Regions from separate parts of the Catenuloplanes atrovinosus genome, predicted to be linked through region 2. Evidence: predicted binding sites of a transcription regulator. Region 2 holds the regulator's gene; each other region holds the start of a gene.
The links. The regulator HrcA, encoded in region 2, represses chaperone genes, less so after heat shock. The targets are predictions, from matches to a motif close to GGTTNGCACNCTCNNNNNGAGNGTGCNAACC.
Positions count from the first base shown of each region.

Region 1: groL (chaperonin GroEL) is a predicted target of HrcA. The motif match lies at 3,915-3,945, and genes of this name have one in related genera.
Region 3: groES (co-chaperone GroES) is a predicted target of HrcA. The motif match lies at 3,792-3,822, and genes of this name have one in related genera.

Region 1 covers NZ_JAVDYB010000001.1:8,033,605-8,041,277, forward strand. The annotation lists gene J2S41_RS35800 (GNAT family N-acetyltransferase) at 34-1,044, shown strand; gene J2S41_RS35805 (hypothetical protein) at 1,207-1,665, opposite strand; gene J2S41_RS35810 (GNAT family N-acetyltransferase) at 1,729-2,262, opposite strand; gene J2S41_RS35815 (cold-shock protein) at 2,559-2,762, shown strand; gene J2S41_RS35820 (hypothetical protein) at 3,022-3,879, shown strand; gene groL (chaperonin GroEL) at 4,170-5,792, shown strand; gene J2S41_RS35830 (hypothetical protein) at 5,974-6,789, shown strand; gene J2S41_RS35835 (beta strand repeat-containing protein) at 6,857-7,673, opposite strand, start outside.
Region 2 covers NZ_JAVDYB010000001.1:6,061,964-6,069,636, forward strand. The annotation lists gene J2S41_RS26820 (hypothetical protein) at 1-1,324, opposite strand, end outside; gene J2S41_RS26825 (GNAT family N-acetyltransferase) at 1,426-1,947, opposite strand; gene J2S41_RS26830 (16S rRNA (uracil(1498)-N(3))-methyltransferase) at 1,953-2,684, opposite strand; gene dnaJ (molecular chaperone DnaJ) at 2,688-3,824, opposite strand; gene hrcA (heat-inducible transcriptional repressor HrcA) at 3,870-4,892, opposite strand; gene J2S41_RS26845 (DUF4870 domain-containing protein) at 5,113-5,898, shown strand; gene hemW (radical SAM family heme chaperone HemW) at 5,956-7,176, opposite strand; gene J2S41_RS26855 (enoyl-CoA hydratase-related protein) at 7,194-7,673, shown strand, end outside.
Region 3 covers NZ_JAVDYB010000001.1:6,909,535-6,917,207, reverse strand. The annotation lists gene ybaK (Cys-tRNA(Pro) deacylase) at 904-1,398, opposite strand; gene J2S41_RS30760 (sugar ABC transporter substrate-binding protein) at 1,418-2,494, opposite strand; gene J2S41_RS30755 (class I SAM-dependent methyltransferase) at 2,563-3,756, opposite strand; gene groES (co-chaperone GroES) at 4,048-4,356, shown strand; gene groL (chaperonin GroEL) at 4,493-6,139, shown strand; gene J2S41_RS30740 (molybdopterin-dependent oxidoreductase) at 6,254-7,673, shown strand, end outside.

The DNA of each region.
Region 1 (7,673 bases), 2.0 Mb from region 2:
CAGATCGCGGGCTTCCCGGGCAGGGTGCACGGCATGAGCCTGCGCGTCACCGCCGTCGACCTCGCCGACGACCCCGAGTGCGGGGAGGCGACGGCGATCATGCGCCTCGCCGGCCGCACCGACACCCCGGACCTGCCCGTTCTCAGCCAGCGCCGATACCTGTCCCGGTTACGGAATCCGCAGGTCGGCGAGCGTCGGCTCGGCTTCCTGGCCCGGGCGGACGGCGTCGCGGTCGGCACCGGCCTGCTGGTCCTGCCGGACGAGCGGAACCGGGACACCGCGATGATCGAGGTGCACGTGCTGCCGGAGCACCGCCGCCGGGGCGCGGGCCGCGCGCTGCACGAGCACCTCACCGGGATCGTCCGCGGCGAGGGCCGCACGACCGTGCTGGCGACCACGTCGGAGTCGCTGCCCGGTGGCCCGGCGCGCCCCGGTCACGGCTCCGCGTTCGCGGAGGCGCTCGGCTACCGGCGCGCCTCGACCGCGCACGGGCAGGCACTGGACCTCGACGACGTACCGGTCGAGCGACTCCTGTCGCAGGCCACGCCGCACACGGCGGGATACTCGCCGGTGCTCTGGACCGGCGAGGTGCCGGAGGCCGACGTCGAGGACATCGCCTATCTGAACGGGCGGCTGCTGCTCGACGCGCCGACCGGCGAGCTGGAGCTGGAGGCGGAGAAGCCGGACCCGTCCGTGATCCGCGCCTACGAGCGGGGCTACCGCGACAAGGGCGGCACGCTGTTCCACGCGGCCATGCGGGACGACGCCACCGGCCGGCTCGTCGCCTGGACGATGATCGAGCAGCTGGACGAGCCGGTCTCGTGGGGCTGGCAGCAGATCACGCTGGTCGACCCGGCGCACCGCGGTCACCGCCTCGGGATGGCCGTCAAAATCCACAACCATCTGCAGGTACGGGCGAAAGCGCCCGAACTTCGCCACCTGCACACCTGGAACTCGGCCGCGAACACGCACATGATGGCGATCAACGCGGCGCTCGGCTTCCGTCCCGCCGGAGCGACGATCGACTGGCAGCGGCGCTTCTAGGGCCTGTCTGGCGGATCGTCGCCGGCCTGCGGCGTGGCCCAGCCGCCGCCTGACCGCACGTCGCGGAAGCCCACATGCAGCACCGGTATCCGGACTTCCGCGCCGCACACCCGGACGACAGCTGGACCTCGCCTCGGCTCGGCGAGATCCGCCGAACCCGCCCTAGGGTGCGCCCTGGTCGGCGCGTGTCCGGCGCAGCCGCGTGGCCCACGGGCGCAGCGGGTTCTCCCGGTACCGGCCGGCGGCCAGGCCGGCGCGCCGCTCGAACCAGTTCCGCGAGCCGTACGACTTGGTCAGCAGGTACGACCAGCCGCAGGCCAGCCAGTAGGCGGGGAAGAACAGCGGGCCCAGCCCGGCGTACTGGGCGACGTGCCGCGTCTCGTGCGCGAGCAGCTCGGCCTGGTCCGGGTGCAGCATCCACTCGGCCGGCCGCCGGGTGAGGATCACGGAGCCGACCGTGAACGTGCGGCGCAGCGCCGGGCGGCGGCACTCGCCCGCGATCAGCACGCCGCCCGGCCCGCGACGGAGCCGGGCGCGGGCGGCCGTGGCGATCAGCAGCCCGATCGGCGTCGTGCCGTTTATGGCGGTCAGTGCCGTCCGACCCACGTGCCGCGCCCGCATGTCCTCACTCTCCGTAATTGATACGTATCTGTGTGGAGTTTTGTGTCCGCCGTGCCATTCCGCTCAGGCCCGCCGTCGCATTTGGAGTTCGGTCAGACCGGGCAGCGTCGGATGTGGTACCCGGATGCCGGTGTCGCGGAAACCGAGTCGTTCGTACGCCCGGACCGCGCGGTCGTTGCCGGTCACCACCTCCAGCATCAGCTCCGGCCGCCGCTCGTCCCGCGACCATCGCGCCACCGCCTCGATCAGCTCTCCGACCAGCCCCGTTCCGCGCAGCCGCGGCGTCACGTAGACCGCGAATATCACGGTCACCCGGCGGTCCGAGGCCAGCACGATCCCGCCCGCATGCCCCACGAACCGTCCATCCTCGACGGCCACGAACTGGACGGCCAGACCCGATCGGATGTTGTGCGCGATCTGTGCGCGGAAATCCTCGTGCGGCCGTGCCGCGGCATCCGCCACCGTTTCCAGAAATGCGAGCGGAGAATCGGCGAGCATTTCCAGTCGCAGCGCCCGCATTCGCGCGGCGTCGGGGACCCGAACGCGCGCGATCGTGACGGGGGCGGGGTGGCGTACCGGGGCAATGGTGCTGGTCATGTTGCTCTGCCTACCCGGAAGCGGGGGATCGGGCAACCGGTATCGACGAGAAGGAACCGTCCGGGATCGTTCCTTGGCGGGCCGGGCAACGATCACCATCAGTAGCCGCGGGCGGAAGCGCTGCGTCCACGGTGTCCGTTTTAGGGTAGTGCACGGTTGGTGTTGCTCGTGTAGCGTGCGGTTCGGCCGCAGTGTTTCGAGGACCCAGACGGACCCGGATCAGGCGGCCCCGGATGAGCAGTTGCTTAAGCCGGGGGGTTGGCGCAACCAGCACCATTGAAGTGAGGAAGTGCACCGTGGCACAGGGCACCGTCAAGTGGTTCAACAGCGAAAAGGGCTACGGTTTCATCGCGGTTGACGGGGGGCAGGACGTCTTCGTCCACTTCTCCGCGATCGAGATGGACGGCTACAAGGCGTTGGACGACGGGCAGCGCGTGGAGTTCGAGATCGCGCAGGGTCAGAAGGGACCGCAGGCGGAGAAGGTGCGGGTCATCGCCTGATTCGCCGGTGGCGGCCCGGACCGGGCCGACCTCTCCATCTCCCATTCGGGGCGTCGCTCCTCACTCGTTGAGGCGGCGCCCTGCTCACGTGTGGGCACGGTTGCACCCCACCCCGGCATGTTGATGAGCTTCAAACTCTTATTCGGCTTCGTAATGCGAGCATGAGCCGCTAGCTGTATCAGACAGCTTTTCCTGAGGAGCGCCACCGGTGGGTTACCCGCCTATCGAGCAACCTTATTACTATCAGCCTCAGTACGACGTGAACGATCCGCTCGTCACCCCGCCCGGCGCCGGAGTCAGCGGCTGGGTCTCGCGGATCAGCGACACGTTCAAACGCAGCTGGCGAAGCGTCTTTTCGATCATCTTTGTCACCCAGTTCCTGCCGGGCATCGGGATTGCGCTGGTCGCCGTCGGGATTATCGTCGCGGTGCTGATCTCCAACCCGGATCTGCCGGACCGGCTGATCGGTCCGGACCCGTTCGGCGACTCGCCGCCGCCCCCGCGCGTGACGATCGCGGTCGGCGCCGCGCTCGTGGCCGGCGGCGTCGCCCTCCTCCTCGTCAGCCTGTGGGTCCAGGTGGTCGGCATCGCCGCGAGCACCTGGGCGATCGTCCGCGAGGCCGCCACCGGGCAGCCGGCCGGGCTGGGTGCGGCGCTGCGGTACGGCGTCCGGCGCGGCTTCGGTCTCGTCGGCTGGTCGCTGCTCGGCGGCCTGCTGTTCGTGCTCGGCATCGTGGCCTGCGTCCTGCCCGGCATCTACGTCGCCTTCGGCCTGGCCATGCTCGCGCCGGTCGTGATCTTCCAGCGGCAGGGGCTCGGCGCGTCGTTCGGCGCGCTGCACCGCAACGCGCTGACGATCATCGTGCGCGTGATCATCGTCTACGGCGTGGTGCAGTTCGCCAGCGGCATCGTCAGCACGCTGTTCCAGATCCCGATGGCGGTGCTCACCGACCCGGCCACGATCCTCGCGTTCGCCGCCGGCGGCGGCGTGGTGCTGGCCCTGGTGATGTTGCCCCTGCAGGCGATCCAGATCATCGGCACCCTGCTCACCTACGCGGAGCAGCGGGCGGCGTCCGCGCCGCTGACCACCGCGCAACTGGCGGACGAACTCGGCTGAACGGGTCCTCCGCGCGGTCGCGGGACCACGCATCGTGCTTGCACTCGCATGGGCAGAGTGCTAAAAAAGGTTCTGGCACTCGCTGATGGTGAGTGCCAACAGGTCGGGACGGTGGGGTCACGTCCGAGCGGGTCGTCAGGAGGCGGCTCACGAGGGCGGGGCCGGTCGTCGCGGGCTTATCCGGCCCGGCCGACGGAGGCGTCCATGTGACGTCGTTCGATGGTGCGTCAGCAGGCGGCAGCCGGCGGGAAAAGTCCGGGTGCCGTGAGCGTCCAGGAGGACATCGCCGTATGGCCAAGATTATCTCGTTCGACGAGGAGGCGCGCCGCGGTCTTGAGCGGGGCATGAACACCCTCGCCGACGCCGTCAAGGTGACGCTGGGCCCGAAGGGCCGCAACGTGGTGCTCGAGAAGAAGTGGGGTGCCCCCACCATCACCAACGATGGTGTGAGCATCGCCAAGGAGATCGAGCTCGAGGACCCCTACGAGAAGATCGGCGCTGAGCTGGTCAAGGAGGTCGCCAAGAAGACCGACGACGTGGCCGGTGACGGCACGACGACGGCGACCGTCCTCGCCCAGGCGCTGGTTCGCGAGGGCCTGCGCAACGTCGCCGCCGGTGCCAACCCGATGGCCCTCAAGCGGGGCATCGAGGCCGCGGTCGCGAGCGTCTCCGAGGGCCTGAGCCAGCTGGCGAAGGACGTCGAGACCAAGGAGCAGATCGCCTCCACCGCCTCCATCTCCGCCGGTGACAGCACCGTCGGCGAGATCATCGCCGAGGCGATGGACAAGGTCGGCAAGGAAGGCGTCATCACCGTCGAGGAGAGCAACACCTTCGGCCTGGAGCTCGAGCTCACCGAGGGCATGCGCTTCGACAAGGGCTACATCTCGCCCTACTTCTGGACCGACGCGGAGCGGATGGAGGCCGTCCTCGACGACCCGTACATCCTCATCGCGAACAGCAAGATCTCTTCGGTCAAGGACCTGCTCCCGATCCTGGAGAAGGTCATGCAGTCGGGCAAGCCGCTGCTGATCATCGCCGAGGACGTCGAGGGCGAGGCCCTGGCCACCCTGATCGTCAACAAGGTGCGCGGCACCTTCAAGTCCGTCGCCGTCAAGGCCCCGGGCTTCGGCGACCGCCGCAAGGCGATGCTGACCGACATCGCGATCCTCACCGGCGGCCAGACCGTCTCCGAGGAGCTGGGCCTCAAGCTGGAGGGTGTCGGCCTCGACATGCTCGGCCGTGCCCGCAAGGTGCAGGTCACCAAGGACGAGACCACGATCGTCGACGGTGCCGGTGACGCCGACCAGATCAACGGCCGGGTCGCCCAGATCCGCGCCGAGATCGAGAAGTCGGACTCCGACTACGACCGCGAGAAGCTGCAGGAGCGTCTGGCCAAGCTGGCCGGCGGTGTTGCGGTGATCAAGGTCGGCGCGGCCACCGAGGTCGAGCTCAAGGAGCGCAAGCACCGCATCGAGGACGCCGTTCGCAACGCGAAGGCGGCCGTCGAGGAGGGCATCGTGCCCGGTGGTGGCGTCGCCCTGGTGCAGGCCGGCAAGACCGCGTTCGACAAGCTGGACCTCGTCGGTGACGAGGCGACCGGTGCGCAGATCGTCAAGGTCGCGCTGGACGCCCCGCTGCGCCAGATCGCCGTGAACGCCGGCCTCGAGGGCGGCGTCGTGGTGGAGAAGGTGCGCAACCTGGAGGCCGGTCACGGCCTCAACGCCGCCTCCGGTGAGTACGTCGACCTGCTCAAGGCCGGCATCATCGACCCGGCGAAGGTGACCCGGTCGGCGCTGCAGAACGCGGCCTCGATCGCGGCGCTGTTCCTCACCACGGAGGCCGTGGTGGCGGACAAGCCGGAGAAGACCCCGGCCCCGGCCGGTGCCCCCGACGCGGGCGGCATGGACTTCTGAGTCCGAGCTTCACCGAACGGGCGGGTCGCGCGAGCGGCCCGCCCGTTTCCGTTCCACCGGCGACTCCACGAGCGTCGATCTTGCGGAAAATGTCCGTTTCGCGTGAAAGTCTGGGATTTCGGGGCTGCATCCGCGTCCTCCGCGGGTGGCCCGGCCAAGCCGAAACCCGCAAAGGACCGACATGCGCAACGAAGGCACGGAACCCACCGCCGAAGGCCCGGAGCCGGACGACGGCAGCACCTACACCTCCGCGGTGGCGCACCGGCCCCGGCGGCCGAAGCAGCAGCTGATCGCGGGCGCCGCGGGCGTGCTCGCCGTCCTCGGCGTCGGCGGCGTCATCCTCGCCACCCAGGGCCGGAACGAACCCGTCGCCATCTCCACCGCGGACCCCGCGCCGCCGCCGGGCGTGGCCACCGTCGTCCCGTCGGTGCCGCTCATCCCGACGGCCTCCGGCCTGCCGGTCCCGCCCTCCGCGACCGCCGGCGCCGCCCCCTCCGCGCCGGCCCCCGCCCCGGTGTCGCCGCGGCCCGGCGCCGCGGCCCCGACGGCGGCGACGAGGGCGGTCCCGGCACCGGCGGCCACCGCGCGGTCGGAGCGGAACGAGCAGCCCGGCGCGGCCGCGCTGCCGCAACCGTCCAAGACTCTGCGCGCGCAGCCGCAGAGCACCGCGGTCAAGGACTCGGAGGTGCAGGTGGTCCAGACGGCCTCCCCGGACGACAAGGAACGGCTGAAGGTGGCGTCCGCGCGGGCGGATCTGACCGGGTACCGCGAGCTGTCCTGGGTGACCGAGGAGAACGAGCGGATCGGCGACGTGCGGTGCACCAACAGGATCCGGCTCAGCCCGGACCTGCCGGCTCAGCCGCGGTCCACGCTGCTGATCTGCTGGCGGGTCAGCGCCACCAGGAGCGTCTACACGGTCGCGGTGAACGTGGACGGCAAGCCGTCCCGGGTCCGGAGCATCGAGGCGCTGGAGGCGGCCTGGCGCAAGCTCGGCTGACACACGCGACGGCGCCCGGGGCGTGAGCCCCGGGCGCCGCCTCAGTGCGGTACGGCTACCTGCCGGATCAGTACGGCGAGACCGTGAACGTCGAGCCGCTGGTGATCAGCGACTGCGTGACGTCGGCCACGGCGGTGGCGTCACCGACCACGCCGCTGCTGACCACGGTCACCGTGTAGGTGCCGTTCGGCACCGGGTTGCCGGTCGGGGTCGGCGGGTCGGTGTTGGTCACGCTGTTGGTGAGATCCAGCGTGCAGAGCAGCTCCAGGTCACTGATCACCAGGACGCTGGTGCACTCCTGGATCTGGCCGACCGTCTTGATGCCGCTGCCGCCGGTCGTCTCCAGCGGGTTGTAGGCGGTCGCCGTGCCGGAGCCGCCGCGCACCAGGTAGACGTGCGCGCTCGCCGCGTTGCCGGTGCCGAACGGCGCCAGATCCTCGAAACCGGCGCCGAGCACGTCCAGCGTCACGGTGGTGTTGGACGGCGCCGTGTTGGGCGTGACGGTGATGCCGAACGAGTAGTCGTAGGCCGAGGACAGCGACTTCGTACCGGCGTCGGTCTTGACGGTCAGCGCGAGATTGTTGCCGGCCGCGCGCGGCGTGGTCGTACCGGTGAAGCTGGTGCCGTTGGCCGCGACGACGATGTCCTCCAACTCGGCCCCGCCGATGGAGGCGGTGAGGCCGGCGGTGAAGCCGCTGCCCTGCACCGTGACCGTGTTGCCACCCTGCGCCGGGCCGCTACCCGGCGAGATGGAGCTGACGGTCAGCGTCGCGCCGACCCGGTAGACACTCGTGCCGACCAGCGTGTCGGAGGCGGTGTTACCCGTGTAGATGCACACGTTCCACGCGCTGGTGGTGCCGTCCGCGGGCGTGTAGACCACGGTG
Region 2 (7,673 bases):
TCACGTCCGGCATGGACCACGGCACGTTGAGGTCGTAGCGGGCCGGCGCGGAGACGTTGCCGGCGAGGTCCACCGACCGGACGAAGAGCGACATCGAGCGGTACGAGTCCGGGTTGACCGCGACGGTGGCCGTGCCGCCCGGCCTGTCGGCCCGCACCCGATCCGGCGCGTCCAGCGGGTCGGTGCACTCCCACTGGCCGTACCGACCCGGCTTGATCTCGCGCAGGCACGGCCAGGTGGTGTCCCAGTCGTACCAGTCGTACTGGAAGCCCGCGATGTCCGGGTCACCGTGGCCGTCGAGCACGAAGACCGGCTTCACGCCGGCCGGGCCCGGCGCGTCCCCCGCCGGGAAGTTGGTCGAGGTGACCACCGGCGCCGAGGGCTTGACGCCGTCCCAGGTGAAGTAGCACGTGTCCGACCAGGCCGAGGTCTCCGTCCCGTCGAGCGCCCGCGCCTGCCAGCCGTACGCCTGGTTCTGCGCCAGGTCCGCAGCCGGCACGGTGACGGTGGCGACCCGGCCGGACTCCCGCTCGGTGGAGTCCAGGTAGGTCCGGCGGGCGTCCGGGCTGCCGACCGGCCAGACCGCGAACTCGGCCGTCAATTCCTCCCCCTCGTCCGCGTCGGTCAGCCGGGCCTGCAGGGCCGCGGTGCCCATCGCCGGGTACGGCGCGGCCTTGACGCACGACCGGCCGGTGGTGAAGAGGTTGTCGCTGTCGACCGCGGGGACGGTGTTGTACGACAGCCTCAGGGCGACGTCGTTGTACCAGTTGAGCCGCCGGCCGTACGCCGGGTCGGCCTCGTGTGCGGCGGACACCCGCAGCACGAACGTGATGAGCCGCTGCCCGGCGGCGCTCGCCTCGGCGACCGCGGCGCCGACGTCGAAGCCGATCCGCGCGGTCGGGCAGTACTCCGGGGTCTGGATCTCGTCGAGCTGCGCCAGCTCGGCCGGCGCCCGATCCCAGGCGGGCGGTTCCGGGACCGGCTCGGTGCGCCACAGTTCGATGGAGCGCTTGGTGCAGTCGGCCGCGGTCCGCTCGGTGACGTAGACCGTTCCGCCGGTGACCAGCGCGCCGTCGTAGCGGGAGAGATCGAACGTCGCGTAGACGCGGGAGGTGTGGGACACCCCGGCCTCGTCCTGCCAGGTGCCCAGCGGCAGATGGGTCCGGTTGTCGTTGGGGAACGCCACACCGGGCGCGGCCGAGTCGGTCCAGCCGGTCACCACCCGTGGCGCCGAGCCGGAGTGCCAGGCGGCCGCGGCGATGCCCGGTGATCCGAGCACGACGCCGAGGCCGGCGACGATCGCCGCGACCCATGTCCTCTTCACGTGTGCTTCCTCTCCGACCGGCGGATCCGCGCCGGCCGACGAGAGTCAACTATCCGGTGTGGATCGAGAGCAAGGCCTTTGCCGGTACGCACACGGAACGTTCACGAACGGCGCAGCAGGTAGAGGTGCGAGTCGACGCCGGCGATCGGGCCGGACCAGGTGCGGGTGAAGCCGGCGCGTTCCAGCGTGCGCCAGGAGGCCACGTTCGCCGTGAACGGCGCCGCGACCACGGCCTCGAGGTGCGGGTGGCGGTCGAGTGTGGCCGGTGCGAGGTGGCGGATCGCGGCGGCGGCCAGGCCGCGGCCGGTCAGCGCGGGATCGCCGATCAGGTAGTCGATGCCGGCGGCGGGGACGGCGAACGCGCCGGTGGCGAGCAGCGCGTCGGCCCAGTCGGGGTGGTCCTCGATCAGGTAGCGCTGGATGAGGCCGACCGGGCGGCCGCCGGACTCGATGGCGAAGGCCTCGGTCGGCTCGCGGCCGGCGATCCGGTCGGCGTAACGACGGCGGACCGCGGCGGGCTCGGTCGACGCCTCCCACCAGCGGGCCACGTGCGGCTGGGCGAACCACGCGACGACCGTGTCCAGGTCGTCCACGGCCAGCGGGCGCACCGTGACGCCGGGCACGGCGGTCACCAGCGGCCGAGGCGGGCGGAGAGGACGGAGAGCGCGGCCACCCCGGCGGTGGAGGTTCTCAGGACCAGATCACCGAGGCGTACGGGACGCGCGCCGGCGTCGGCGAACGCGTCCAGCTCGGTGGGGGCGATGCCGCCCTCCGGGCCGACGACCAGGATGATCTCGCCGGCGGCCGGCAACGGGACGTGGCTGAGGCGGTCGGTGGCCTCCTCGTGCAGCACGAACGCGGCGGCCTCGCCGCGCAGCCGGTCCGCGACGCGCGCGGTGCTCAGCGCGCCGGGCGCGATCGTGGGCAGCCAGGGGCGGCGGGCCTGCTTGGCGGCCTCGCGCGCGGTGGCGGCCCACTTGTCGCGGGCCTTGGTGCCCCGGTCGCCCTTCCAGACGGTGACGGAACGGCCGGCGGACCACGGGATGATCTCGTCCACGCCGGTCTCGGTCATCGCCTGGACGGCCAGCTCGCCACGGTCGCCCTTGGGCAGGCCCTGCACCACGACCAGGCGCGGGTCCGGACTCTCGGCGTACCCGCGCGACACGATCTTGATCTTGAGGCTGCCCTTGCCGGACGCGAGCACGAGCGCGAGCGCGGTGCCGCCGCGACCGTCGGCGAGGATCAGCTCCTCGCCGGCGGTCAGGCGCTGCACGTTCGCCGCGTGGTGTCCCTCGGGGCCGTCCAGGGTCCACTCGTCGGCCGCGGGCAGCGACTCGACGAGGAAGAGTGGCGCCGACACCCGCTAGTGCCCGTTGAAGGCGTCGCGCATGCGGGAGAAGAAACCGCCCTGCTTGGACAGCTCGGCCACGTCCTCCCCGCGGGTCTTGGCGAAATCGCGGAGCATGCGCTCCTGGTCGGAGGTGAGCTTGGTGGGCGTTCGCACGTCGAGGTGCACGAACAGGTCGCCGCGGCCCTGGCCGCGCAGGCGCGGGACACCCTTGCCGCGGATTCGCATGGTGGCGCCCGGCTGGGTGCCGGCGCGGACGTCGATCTGCTCCTCGCTGTCCAGCGTCTTGATGGTCAGCCGGGTGCCGAGCGCGGCCGAGGTCATCGGCACGGTGACGCGGCAGTGCAGGTCGTCGCCGCGGCGCGAGTAGACGTCGTGCGGGCGCTCGTGGATCTCGACGTAGAGATCACCGGCGGTGCCGCCGCCCGGGCCGACCTCGCCCTGCTGGGCGAGGCGGATGCGCATGCCGTCCTCGACGCCGGCCGGGATCTTCACGGTCAGCGACCGGCGGGTGCGCACCCGGCCCTCGCCCGCGCAGGTCGGGCACGGGCTCGGGATGACGGTGCCGTGGCCCTGGCAGACCGTGCACGGCCGGGACGAGACGACCTGGCCGAGGAACGTGCGCTGCACGGACTGCACCTCGCCGCGGCCCTGGCAGGTCTCGCAGGTGGCCAGGTGGGTGCCGGCCGCGGTGCCGGCGCCGGAGCAGGTGGTGCAGATGACCGCGGTGTCGACCGTGATCGGCGCCTCGACGCCGAACGCGGTCTCCTGCAGGTCGAGCTCCAGCCGGAGGATCGCGTCCGCACCCGGGCGGGTGCGCGGGCGCGGGCCCCGGGTCGCGCCGGCCGCGGAGCCGAAGAACGCGTCCATGATGTCCTGGAACCCGACGAACGGGCCCGCACCGCCGGGGCCGCCCGGGGCGCCACCGCCGCCGGGGGCCAGCGGGTCACCGCCGAGGTCGACCATCTGACGCTTCTTGTCGTCCGAGAGCACCTCGTACGCCGCGTTGATGTCCTTGAACTTCTCGTGCGCCTCGGGATCCGGATTCACGTCCGGGTGGTATTGGCGGGCCAGCTTGCGATAGGCCCGCTTGATGTCGTCGTCGGTCGCGTCCCGGCTCACGCCGAGGATCCCGTAGTAGTCCCTGGCCACTGCGTTCGGTGTCCCCATGTCTGTCTGGATCAGGAATGCCGGCGGTTAGTTCTGCGCCAGCAGTTCACTCACGTAGCGTGCCACGGCTCGCACCGTCGCGATGTTGCCGGGGTAGTCCATCCGGGTCGGGCCGAGCACGCCCAACCCGCCCACGATCGTGCTGTGCGGCCCGTAGCCGGTGCTGACCACCGCCGCGGACCGCAGGTTGTCGACCTGGGTCTCGTCGCCGATCATCACCCGCGTGGTGGTCGGCTCGACCTCCCCGAACAGCTTGAGCAGGATCAGATCCTCCTCCAGCGCCTCGAGGATGGGCCGCAGCGAACCGTGGAAGTCCAGGATGCCACCCCGGGTCAGGTTCGCGGTGCCCGCCAGGACAACCCGCTCCTCGCGCCGCTCGACCAGCGTCTCCAGCAGTACGGACGAGAGCACGGCCATGGTCGGCCGCTGCTCCGGCCGGATCTCGTCGAGCAGCGTCTCCACCAGCGCCGGCGTGTCCACCAGGCGACTGCCGCAGAGCTTCTCGTTGATCCGGGTGCGCAGGTCGAGCACCACGTCGGTGTCGGTCGGCTCGGGCAGCTCCACCAGGCGCTGCTCGACCCGGCCGGTGTCGGCGATCATGACCAGCATGAGCCGGGTGGTGGAGACCTGGACCAGCTCCAGGTGACGCACCGACGACCGGGCCAGGCTGGGATATTGCACGACCGCGACCTGCCGCGTGAGCTGCGCCAGGAGCCGGACAGTGCGATGCACCACATCGTCGAGGTCGACGGCGCCGGCCAGGAACCGCTCGATGGCGCGGCGCTCGGCCGGGCTGAGCGGCTTGACCCGGGACAGCCGGTCCACGAACAGCCGGTAGCCGCGATCCGTGGGGACGCGGCCGGCGCTCGTGTGCGGCTGCCGGATGTAGCCCTCCTCCTCGAGCACCGCCATGTCGTTGCGCACGGTGGCCGGGGAGACGCCGAGATTGTGCCGCTCGACCAGGGCCTTGCTGCCGACCGGCTCCTGCGTCGCGACGTAGTCCTCGACTATCGCGCGCAGAACGGCGAGCTTGCGATCGTCCAATGGCATCGCCAACCTACCTTCCCGCCGGTCCCCCAGGATCCTCTCGCCGATGCTGCTGCACTGCTGGCACTCGACTGTAGCGAGTGCCAGTCTACGTCGCACGTGCGCGAGAAGCGATGATCACTTTGCTCTACATATGCGATATTTCTGATATCTGGTAGGCGCGCCGGAGGCGGGCGGTACCGGGTACTGGCCTGAGTTGATCGACCCCTCTACCGTGGCGGGCATGACCGAACCGCCTCGTCCGCCTGGTGAGGGCTACCCGGGTCACAACGACCCGACCGCTCCTATGCCGCCGTCGTACAGCACGCCACCGCCCCCGGACGGCGGTGGGTACCCGCCCCCCACGCCGCCGACCAGCGGGGCCGGGGCCTACCCACCACCGACCAGCGGAGCCGGGGCATACCCACCGCCCACCAGCGGAGCCGGGGCATACCCGCCCCCCACCAGCGGAGCAGGGGCATACCCGCCACCCACCAGTGGGGGTGGCGCCTACCCGCCGCCCACCAGCGGAGCTGGGGCGTATCCGCCGCCCACCAGCGGTGGTGGTGCCTACCCGCCGCCGGCCGGCGGTTACGGTCCCCCGCCCGGTGGCGGCACCCCGCCCGGCGGCTACGGCGCGCCGCCCGGTGCCGGCTACGGTCCGCAGTTCGGCCAGCCCGGCTACTCCGGCGCCAAGGCCAACTACGCGAACGACGACAAGACCTGGGTGATCCTCGCCCACATCGGCGGCGTGCTGTTCGGCTTCCTGGCCCCGCTGATCGTCATGCTGGTCAAGGGCAACGAGTCGCAGGTCGTCCGCGCGCACGCGGTCGAGGCGCTCAACTTCCAGATCACCTGGGGCATCGCGGCGCTCGTCTCGCTGGTGCTCACGGCCTGCTCGTTCGGTCTGCTGTTCTTCCTGCCCGGCATCGTGTGGCTGGTCGTGGTGATCTTCGGCATCATGGCGACCATCAAGGTCAACGACGGCGAGTGGTACACGTACCCGATGACCTGGCGTGTCGTGAAGTAGACAGGACGAGTTCCGTCCCGACCCCGTGCGCCGACCTCACCCGGCCGCGGGGTCTCTTCATGTCAGCAGGTCGCGGATCACGCCGTCGGCGAGCAGGCGGCCGTCGCGGGTGAGCACGATCCGGCCCGCGTCGTAGGCGTCCGGCTCCAGCAGGCCCCGGACCAGCGCGCCCTTGGCCCCGGCGCGACCGGCCTCGTCCAGCGCGGCGAGCGGCAGGCCCTCGGCGAGCCGGACCCGGAGCATCACGTCCTCCAGGTGCCGGTCGGCGTCGGTGAGCAGTTCCCGGGCCAGCGCGGGCGTCTCGCCGGCGGCCAGGCGCTTCGCGTACGCCGCGGGGTGCTTGACGTTCCACCAGCGCACGCCGCCCACGTGGCTGTGCGCGCCGGGGCCCAGGCCCCACCAGTCGCCGCCGGTCCAGTAGAGCAGGTTGTGCCGGCACCGGGCCTCGGGCGTGGCGGCCCAGTTGCTCACCTCGTACCAGTGCAGGCCCGCGGCGGTCAGCGCACGATCCGCGGCCAGGTAGCGGTCCGCGGCCACGTCGTCGTCCGGGTACGGCAGCTCGCCGCGGCGCATGCGGGCGGCCAGCCGGGTGCCGTCCTCGACGATCAGCGCGTACGCGCTCACGTGGTCCACCCCGGCGTCGATCACCGCGGCCAGCGAGCGGTCGAAGTCGTCCGCGGTCTCCCCCGGCGTGCCGTAGATCAGATCCAGGTTGACGTGCTCGAACCCGGCCTCCCGGGCCTCGATGGCGGCGGCCGGCGCACGGCCCGCGGAGTGCTGCCGTTCGAGGATTCGCAGCACGCCCGGCGCGGTCGACTGCATGCCCAGCGAGACGCGGGTGAAGCCGGCCGCGCGCAGGCGCCGAAGATACGACAGATCAACCGATTCCGGGTTGGCCTCCGTGGTCACCTCCGCGTCGGCCGCGAGCCCCCAGGTGTCGTCGATCGCCTCCAGGATGCGCGCGAGGTCGTCGGCCGGCAGCAGCGTCGGCGTCCCACCCCCCACGAACACCGTGTCCACCTTTTCCGGTTTTTTCGTCATAACGTGGGAGGCGAGACGCAGCTCGGCCAGCACGGTTTCCGCGTATTCGTCCCGGCTCGCCCCACCGCCCAGCTCGGTCGCGGTGTACGTGTTGAAGTCGCAGTACCCGCACCGGCTCGCGCAGAACGGCACGTGCACGTAGACGCCGAAGCCACGCCGGCCGGAGGCCTCGAGCGCGGCCGGGGGCAGCGCGCCGTCACGGGGTACGGCCTCGCCGTCGGGAAGTTCGCCTGGCACTCCACTAGTGTGCCCGCATGACGTCCGCGCTCCTGCGGGTGGCGGCCGGCACCGGGGTGGCGACCCTCACGCTGGACAGCCCGCACAACCGCAACGCCCTGTCCACCCCCCTGATCGCGGCGCTGTCCGAGGCGCTCGCCGCGGCCGTGGCCGACCCGGCGGTCCGGGTGATCGTGCTGTCCCACACCGGCCCGGTCTTCTGCGCCGGCGCCGACCTGAAGGAGACCGCGGCCGCGTTCGACGGCGACGGCACGCTGCCGGTGGTGCCGCTGGCCGACCTGCTGGCCTCGCTCTGGGAGTCACCGAAGCCGATCGTGGCGCGGGTCGGTGGCCCGGCGCGCGCGGGCGGCATCGGCCTGATCGCGGCCGCGGACATCGTGGTCTGCGCGGAGGAGGCGACGTTCGCGTTCAGCGAGGTCCGGCTGGGCGTGATCCCGGCGGTGATCTCCGTGCCGGTGCGCCGCCGGATCTCGGCCCGGGCCGCCGCCGAACTGTTC
Region 3 (7,673 bases), 850 kb from region 2:
TTCGTGCCGTGCCGCGTGTGGTGGGCGTGGGTTCGTGCCGTGCCGCGTGTGGTGGGCGTGGGTTCGTGCCGTGCCGCGTGTGGTGGGCGTGGGTTCGTGCCGCGCGGCTTGCGATGGGGCTGTCGGTCGATGCGTCGGTCGTGCGAGGTGGCCGGCGAGGGGCCGCGGGCTGTTGGTGCGGATGGCTCTTGCACCGGTGTGCCGGTCGTTGGGACGGCCAGGCTGCCCTTCGAGCGCTTTAGAGGGAAATTTCGCCTTATCCACATGTTCGGCAAGCCGGCACGGTCGCAGGAATCTCGACTATCGCGCCCAGGGCTGGGCGGCCCAGGGCAATGTCCTCATGTGCAGTGCGTGGTTGTGCCCTTTCCCGCGAATTGAATCGATCGTCCCTGCCGGGTGGTGCCGGCACGCAATTGCCGCAGAAAAGGCGCCGCATATGGCGAGTCGGGGCGTGGCAGGCGGCATGCCCACATATCGAATGTGCTCGTGACCGTAGTGAAGCCGACGCCTTTGTGGCTGCGCCACACTGCCGCCGGCGCGCGTCGGCCTGCGCCACGGCGGTAGCACTTCACGGCGAACCACGACGGATGTGCCGGACAATGTCCTGCTCACGCGCTTCGGACTGGTCCAGGGAACGCGCCGGGCCTTCGACCGGAGACCGCCGGTCGGATGGCGTCTCGGGTGGGTACGGCGGATCTGCCGGGTCCGCCGACGGGACGGTGCCGCGCGATAGCCCTTCATGCCCGATAAGCGCTATCCAGGCACGCCGCTCACGGTGGAAGCCGCGGTGTATGCGTAGTCGACGCCACGAATTGATCAGGGAAGAAAGCGCGCTCGATCACGGAACCGGCTTGCGCGGGCCGAGCACCCCCACGCCGGGAGCGCGACGTATCGAAGCGGCGGTCAAGCCGTCGCGATGGGGGCGAAGATGGCGCCGGCGACGGAGGGGAAGGCGGCGGGAGGGATCTCGATCTGGAGGCCCCGCCGCCCGCCCGACACGAAGACCGTCTCCTGCGCCTCCGCGGACGCGTCGACCACGATCGGGAGGCGGGAGCGCTGGCCGAACGGGGAGATGCCGCCGGTCACGTAACCGGTGGCGCGTTCGGCGGCGGCGGGGTCCGCCATCGCGGCGCGTTTGCCGCCGAGGGCGGCGGCCAGGGCCTTCAGGTCGAGGGAGGCGGAGACCGGGACCACGCCGACGGCGAGTCGGCCGTCGACGGTCGCGACCAGCGTCTTGAACAGGCGGGTCGGTGGTACGCCGAGCGCGGCGGCGGCCGCCTCACCGTACGACGTGGCCTTGGGATCGACCTCGTACGTGTGCGCGGTGAAAGCCACCTTCTGCCGGGTGAGCAGCGTCGTCGCGGGGGTGCCGCCGGTCTTGTTCGCAGACTTGGCCACGAGGGACGACACTAGCCGGTCAGGTGATCCCCAGCCGGCGGCAGGCGGCGGCGTAGGCGTCGGTGCACAGCTCGCTGCGGGTGACGTAGCCGTCGTCGACCACGGCCTTGACGTTCTCCTCGAAGATCGCCTTCGGTGCCAGCAGGACGGAGGGGACCTCGCGGCCGCTCTGCGGGTCGGTGACCTTGCCGGTGACGTCCTGGCGTTCGCCCTTGGCCAGCGAGATCGCCAGCTGGGCGGCGGCGCTCGCCTCCTCCTTGATCGCCTTGTAGACGGTCATGCACTGGTCGCCGGCGAGGATGTTCTGCAGGCCCTGCACGTCAGCGTCCTGGCCGGTGACCGGCACCTTGCCGTTGAGGTTGTTCCTCTTGAGGACGGTGATGACCGCGTTGCCCATGCCGTCGTTCGCGGCGAGCACGCCGCTGATCGCCGGGTTCTGCGTCAGCATCTGCTCGAAGAGCGTGCCGGCCTGCGTGTTGTCCCAGTCCGGCACCGCCTGCTCCGGGCCCTTCACGTAGGTGCCCTTCGCGTAGAGCGGGTTCAGCACCGACTGGTAGCCCTCCTTGAACAGCGTGGCGTTGTTGTCGGTGGGGGAGCCGTGCAGCTCCGCGATCGTCGGCTTGGCGACCCTCTTCGCGGTCAGGCACTTCTGCAGCCCCTGCCCCTGCAGCTTGCCGACCTGCACGTTGTCGAAGCTGACGTAGTACTCCGCGCCGCCGCCGAGCGTGAGCCGGTCGTAGTCGATCGTGGCCACGCCCCGGCTCTTCGCCTTGTCCAGCACGGCCTTGCCGGTGTCCGAGTCCAGGTTCGCGATCATCAGTACCGTGGCGCCGTTGGTGATCTGCTGGTCGGCGATCGACTGGAACGCGGCCTTGTCGCCCTGTGCGTTCTGGATGTCGTACGGGATGCCGGCCTTCTCGAACGCGCTCTCCAGGAACCGGCGGTCCGCCGTCTCCCAGCGGTCGGACGAGGTGCTGTCCGGCAGGATCACGCCGATCTTGGGGACCGGCGCCTCGCCCGCGTCATCACCTCCGCAGGCCGTGAGCAGGCCGGCCGCGACGACGGTGGCGGTGAGCGTGGCGATACCGCGGCGCATACGAGGCCCTTTCAGCTGCGGAGGATCAGATTCCACTATGCCGGGCCGGAGCCCCTTATCGGGGCAGATCAGGACAGATTGACCGACGGTACGGGTCGGCAGAGCAGCGTCACAGGTGCTCCGGCGGCCCGGGTGAGCACCAGAGACAGCTCCTCGGGCCCGCTCAGCCGCAGGTCACGGCGCAGTTGTGCGACGTCGAGCGCGGAGCCGCGCTTCAGGATCTCCACCCGCCCCACGGCGCGGCGCCGCAGCTCCGCGCGCAGCCGCTTCAGCGAGAACGGCATGACGTCCAGCACCTCCAGGCACCGGCCGAACCGGGTCGGCGTCGCCGTGTCCGCGTACACGTACGCGATCAGCGGGTCCGCGAGCACGCCGCCGACCCGCTCCGCGAACGCGGCCACCAGGTGCGCGCGGACGACCGCGCCGTCCGGGTCGTACACGTACCGCCGAATCTCGCCGACCTCGGCGGGCACGTCCGCGGCGCCGGTGAGCTCGCCGCCGTCCGGCAGCACCGTGGCGCGGCGCGGCACCCCGGCCAGCGGGCCGCACCAGAACGCGGCCTCCACCACGTCGCCGCCCACGCTCACCCACTCCGCCTCCGCGCCCTCCGGGATCAGCGCGTGGTCGATGCCGGGGGAGAGCTTCAGCACGGTACGCGGCACGCGCGCGGCGAGCCCGGCCACGAAGTCCCACGGCGGCGAGAACGACGCCGGGTCGAAGACGCGCCGCCCGGTCCGCGAGGCGCGCCGCGCCGGGTCGCAGAAGACCGCGTCCACCGCGCTCACGTCCGCCTCGGTGGCGTCGCCGGTGGTGATCGAGATCCGGTCGGCCAGCCCCAGGGCGTGCGCGTTCGCCTCGGCCAGCCGCGCCGTGTGCGGGTCGGCCTCCACGGCGTACACGCTGATGCCCTGCCGTGCCGCGGCGATCGCGTCCGCGCCGAGTCCGCAACCCAGATCGGCGAGCGCGCGAACGCCGGCGGCGTGCAGCCGGGCGGCCCGGCGCGCCGCCACAGGTGCGCGCGTGGCCTGCTCCAGCCCGGCCCGGGTGAAGAACATGACGGCCGCGTCCGCGCCGAACTTCGCGGTCGCCCGGCGGCGCAGCTCGGCCTGGGTCAGCGCGGCGGCGGCCAGGTCCGGCGCGATCCCGGCCCGGCGCAGCGCGGCCGCCGCGGCGAGCGCGTCCCCGTCACCGGCCGCCTCGGCCGCGGCCAGCGCGGCCTCTCCCTCGGGCGTACGCAGCTGCTCCCACTCCACGTTCCTCATCCTCCGGGCGGCGGTGATCGCCGCGGCGCGCGGGGTGTTGGCACTCTCCTTGACGGAGTGCTAGCCCCCGGAATAACCTTCCGTTAGCACTCGCCATGGGTGGGTGCCAGCCTTCCGGGCCCGTTCCCGGGAGCACCCTGAGCCTTCCGGACCCGTTCCGGGAGCAACGCCTGGCGGTCCGGCACCCGCGACGACGGCCCGCCCGGTGGCATGAGGCAGATTGACGCCGTCCCGCGCGCGTTCCCGCGTGCGTGGCCGGTAACGACACCAGTACCCCAGGAGGGTATGCCCGTGACTACCGCGACCCAGGTTGCGATCAAGCCGCTCGAGGACCGCATCCTCGTCCAGGCGAACGAGGCCGAGACCACCACGGCGTCGGGCATCGTGATCCCCGACACCGCCAAGGAGAAGCCGCAGGAGGGGACCGTCGTCGCCGTCGGCCCCGGCCGCGTCGACGACAAGGGCAACCGCATCCCGGTTGACGTGAAGGTCGGCGACACCGTCATCTACTCGAAGTACGGCGGCACCGAGGTCAAGTACGCCGGCGCCGAGTACCTCGTGCTCTCCGCGCGTGACGTCCTCGCCGTCATCGAGAAGTGACTTACTAAGTAATTCCTGCGGTCAGCCCCGGAACCCGTTTCGCGGGGGCCGGGGCTGTCTGCGCCCATAGGCGGTTCTCCAGCGGTATCGCGCCCGACGGCGTGACCGCAGTTTCCAAGTCCGTGAAGGGACAACAATGGCGAAGATCCTGAGCTTCTCGGATGACGCCCGCCACCTGCTCGAGCACGGCGTCAACGCGCTCGCGGACACCGTAAAGGTCACCCTCGGGCCGCGCGGCCGCAACGTCGTGCTGGACAAGAAGTTCGGCGCTCCGACGATCACCAACGACGGCGTCACCATCGCCAAGGAGATCGAGCTCACCAACCCGTACGAGAACCTCGGCGCGCAGCTCGTCAAGGAGGTGGCGACCAAGACCAACGACGTCGCCGGCGACGGGACCACCACCGCGACCGTGCTGGCCCAGGCGCTGGTCCGCGAGGGCATCCGCAACCTGACGGCCGGCGCCAACCCGGCCGGCATCAAGCGCGGGCTGGACGCGGGCGTCGAGGCCGTGTCGAACGCGCTGATCGAGAAGGCCGTCGAGGTCGCGGACCACAAGGCGATCGCGCACGTCGCGACCGTCTCCGCGCAGGACGCCACGATCGGCGAGTTGATCGCCGAGGCGATGGACCGGGTCGGCCGCGACGGCGTCATCACCGTCGAGGAGGGCTCCACGCTCGCCACCGAGCTGGACATCACCGAGGGCCTGCAGTTCGACAAGGGCTTCATCTCGCCGAACTTCGTGACCGACGCCGAGGCGCAGGAGGTGGTGCTGGAGGACCCGTACATCCTGATCACCACCTCGAAGATCTCCACGGTCGAGGAGATCCTGCCGCTCCTGGAGAAGGTGCTGCAGGACAGCAAGCCGCTGCTGATCATCGCGGAGGACGTCGAGGGCCAGGCGCTCGCGACGCTGGTGGTCAACGCGATCCGCAAGACCTTCAAGGTCGCCGCGGTGAAGGCGCCGGGCTTCGGCGACCGCCGCAAGGCCATGCTGCAGGACATCGCGATCTCCACCGGCGCGGAGCTCATCGCCCCCGAGCTCGGCTACAAGCTGGACCAGACGACGATCTCCCAGCTGGGCACCGCCCGCCGCGTGGTCGTCGACAAGGAGAACACCACGATCGTCGACGGTGGCGGCAACTCCGCCGAGGTCGCCGACCGGGTCGCCCAGATCAAGAAGGAGATCGAGGCGACCGACTCCGACTGGGACCGGGAGAAGCTCTCCGAGCGTCTCGCGAAGCTCGGCAGCGGCATCGCCGTCATCAAGGCCGGCGGCGCGACCGAGGTTGAGATGAAGGAGCGCAAGCACCGCATCGAGGACGCGATCGCCGCCACCAAGGCCGCGGTCGAGGAGGGCACCGTCCCGGGCGGCGGCGCCGCGCTGGTCCAGGTCGCCTCCGTGCTCGACGGCGACCTCGGCAAGACCGGCGACGAGGCCACCGGTGTCCGGATTCTCCGCAAGGCGCTCGTCGAGCCGCTGCGCTGGATCGCGCAGAACGCGGGCCACGACGGCTACGTCGTGGTCAACAAGGTCACCGACTCCCCGTGGGGCACCGGCCTGAACGCGGCCACCGACGAGTACGTCGACCTGGCCGCCGCCGGCATCATCGACCCGGTCAAGGTGACGCGCTCCGCCGTCGCCAACGCCGTCTCGATCGCCGGCCTGCTGCTCACGACCGAGACCCTGGTCGCCGAGAAGCCGGCCGAGCCCGAGCCCGCCGCCGCGGGCGGCCACGGCCACTCCCACGGCCACGGCCACCAGCACGGCCCGGGCTTCTGACCCGACCCTGTGAACGCCCCGGAGCCGACGGCTCCGGGGCGTTTTCCGTTCGTGAGCCGTAATGATTGGCGTCCGGGCCGTCGCGCCGCGGCGCGGCAGACTTGAGGCGTGGCGATGACGACGGAAACGGCCGCGCCGACGACGGTCACCGGCCGCCGCCCGGCCCGGTGGGGTGCGCTGGCGGGAGTGGCGGCGGCCGCGACCGGGCTGGGTGTGGCCGAGTTGGCCGCGGTGCTGACCGGGCCGAGGTCGGCACCGGTGGTGGCGGTCGGCGGGGTGGTGGTCGACCACGTCCCGGCGGCGGTGAAGGACGCGGCTATCGCGGTGTTCGGCGTGCACGACAAGACCGCGCTGATCGTCGGAACCATGCTGCTGCTGGCGCTGGCCGCGGCCGGGGTGGGCGCGCTGGCCGTGCGGTCGCTCGGCTACGCGGTGGGCGGCACCGCACTGTTCGGCGCGATCGGCGTGGCGGCCGCGCTGACCCGGCCGGGCGCCGACGCGGCCTGGGCACTGCCCTCGCTGACGGCGGTGGCGTGGTCGCTGGCGGCGGGCTGGTTCCTGCTCCGGCGCCTGCCCGAAACGGTTCACGGCGCGGCCTCAGCCACGAACGCGGACGCGACCTCAGCCTCGGACGCGGGTCCGGGGGCGGCTGCGGCCCCAGCCACGGATGCGCGTTCAGCCACGGTCGTCACGGAGGCCCGCGCCACCACGGTGGGTGGCTCGGCGTCGGGTGGCCGGGCCGCGTGGCCCGATTCGGAGGGCAGGCGGCGGTTCTTGAGGTCGGCGGGGCTGGTGGTGGCCGGTGCGGCGGTGGCGGGTTATGCGGGGCGGTGGCTGTCCACCCGGCTGAGCGTGTCGGAGGTGCGGGCCGCGGTGACGCTGCCGGTGCCGGTGAACGCGGCGCCGGCGCTGCCGAGCGGCCTCGATCCGGTGCCCGATCTAGCCACCTATGTCACGAAAAATCGGGACTTCTACCGGATTGATACGGCGCTGAGCGTGCCGCAGGTCGACCCGGAGAGCTGGGGTCTGCGGATTCACGGGCGCGTCGAGCGGGAGATCACGATCAGCTGGGCGGACCTGCTGAAACGTCCGATGGTCGAACGATATGTCACGCTCGCCTGCGTATCGAACGAGGTGGGCGGGGACCTGATCGGGAACGCGCGCTGGCTCGGCGTACCGGTGAAGGATCTTCTTGACGAGGCGGGGCCGCTGGACGGTGCCGATCAGGTGGTCAGCCGCTCGGTCGACGGCTGGACCTGCGGGACGCCGACCGAGATCCTCCGGGACGGCCGGGACGCGCTGCTGGCGATCGGGATGAACGGGGAGCCGCTGCCGGTGGAGCACGGGTTCCCGGTGCGGATGGTGGTGCCGGGGCTGTACGGCTACGTCAGCGCCTGCAAGTGGATCACCGAGATCGAGCTGACCAGCTTCGCCGACTTCGACGCGTACTGGGTGCCGCGCGGCTGGTCCGCCAAGGGGCCGATCAAGACGCAGTCACGCATCGACACGCCGCGGCGGAACGCGGCGCTCGCGG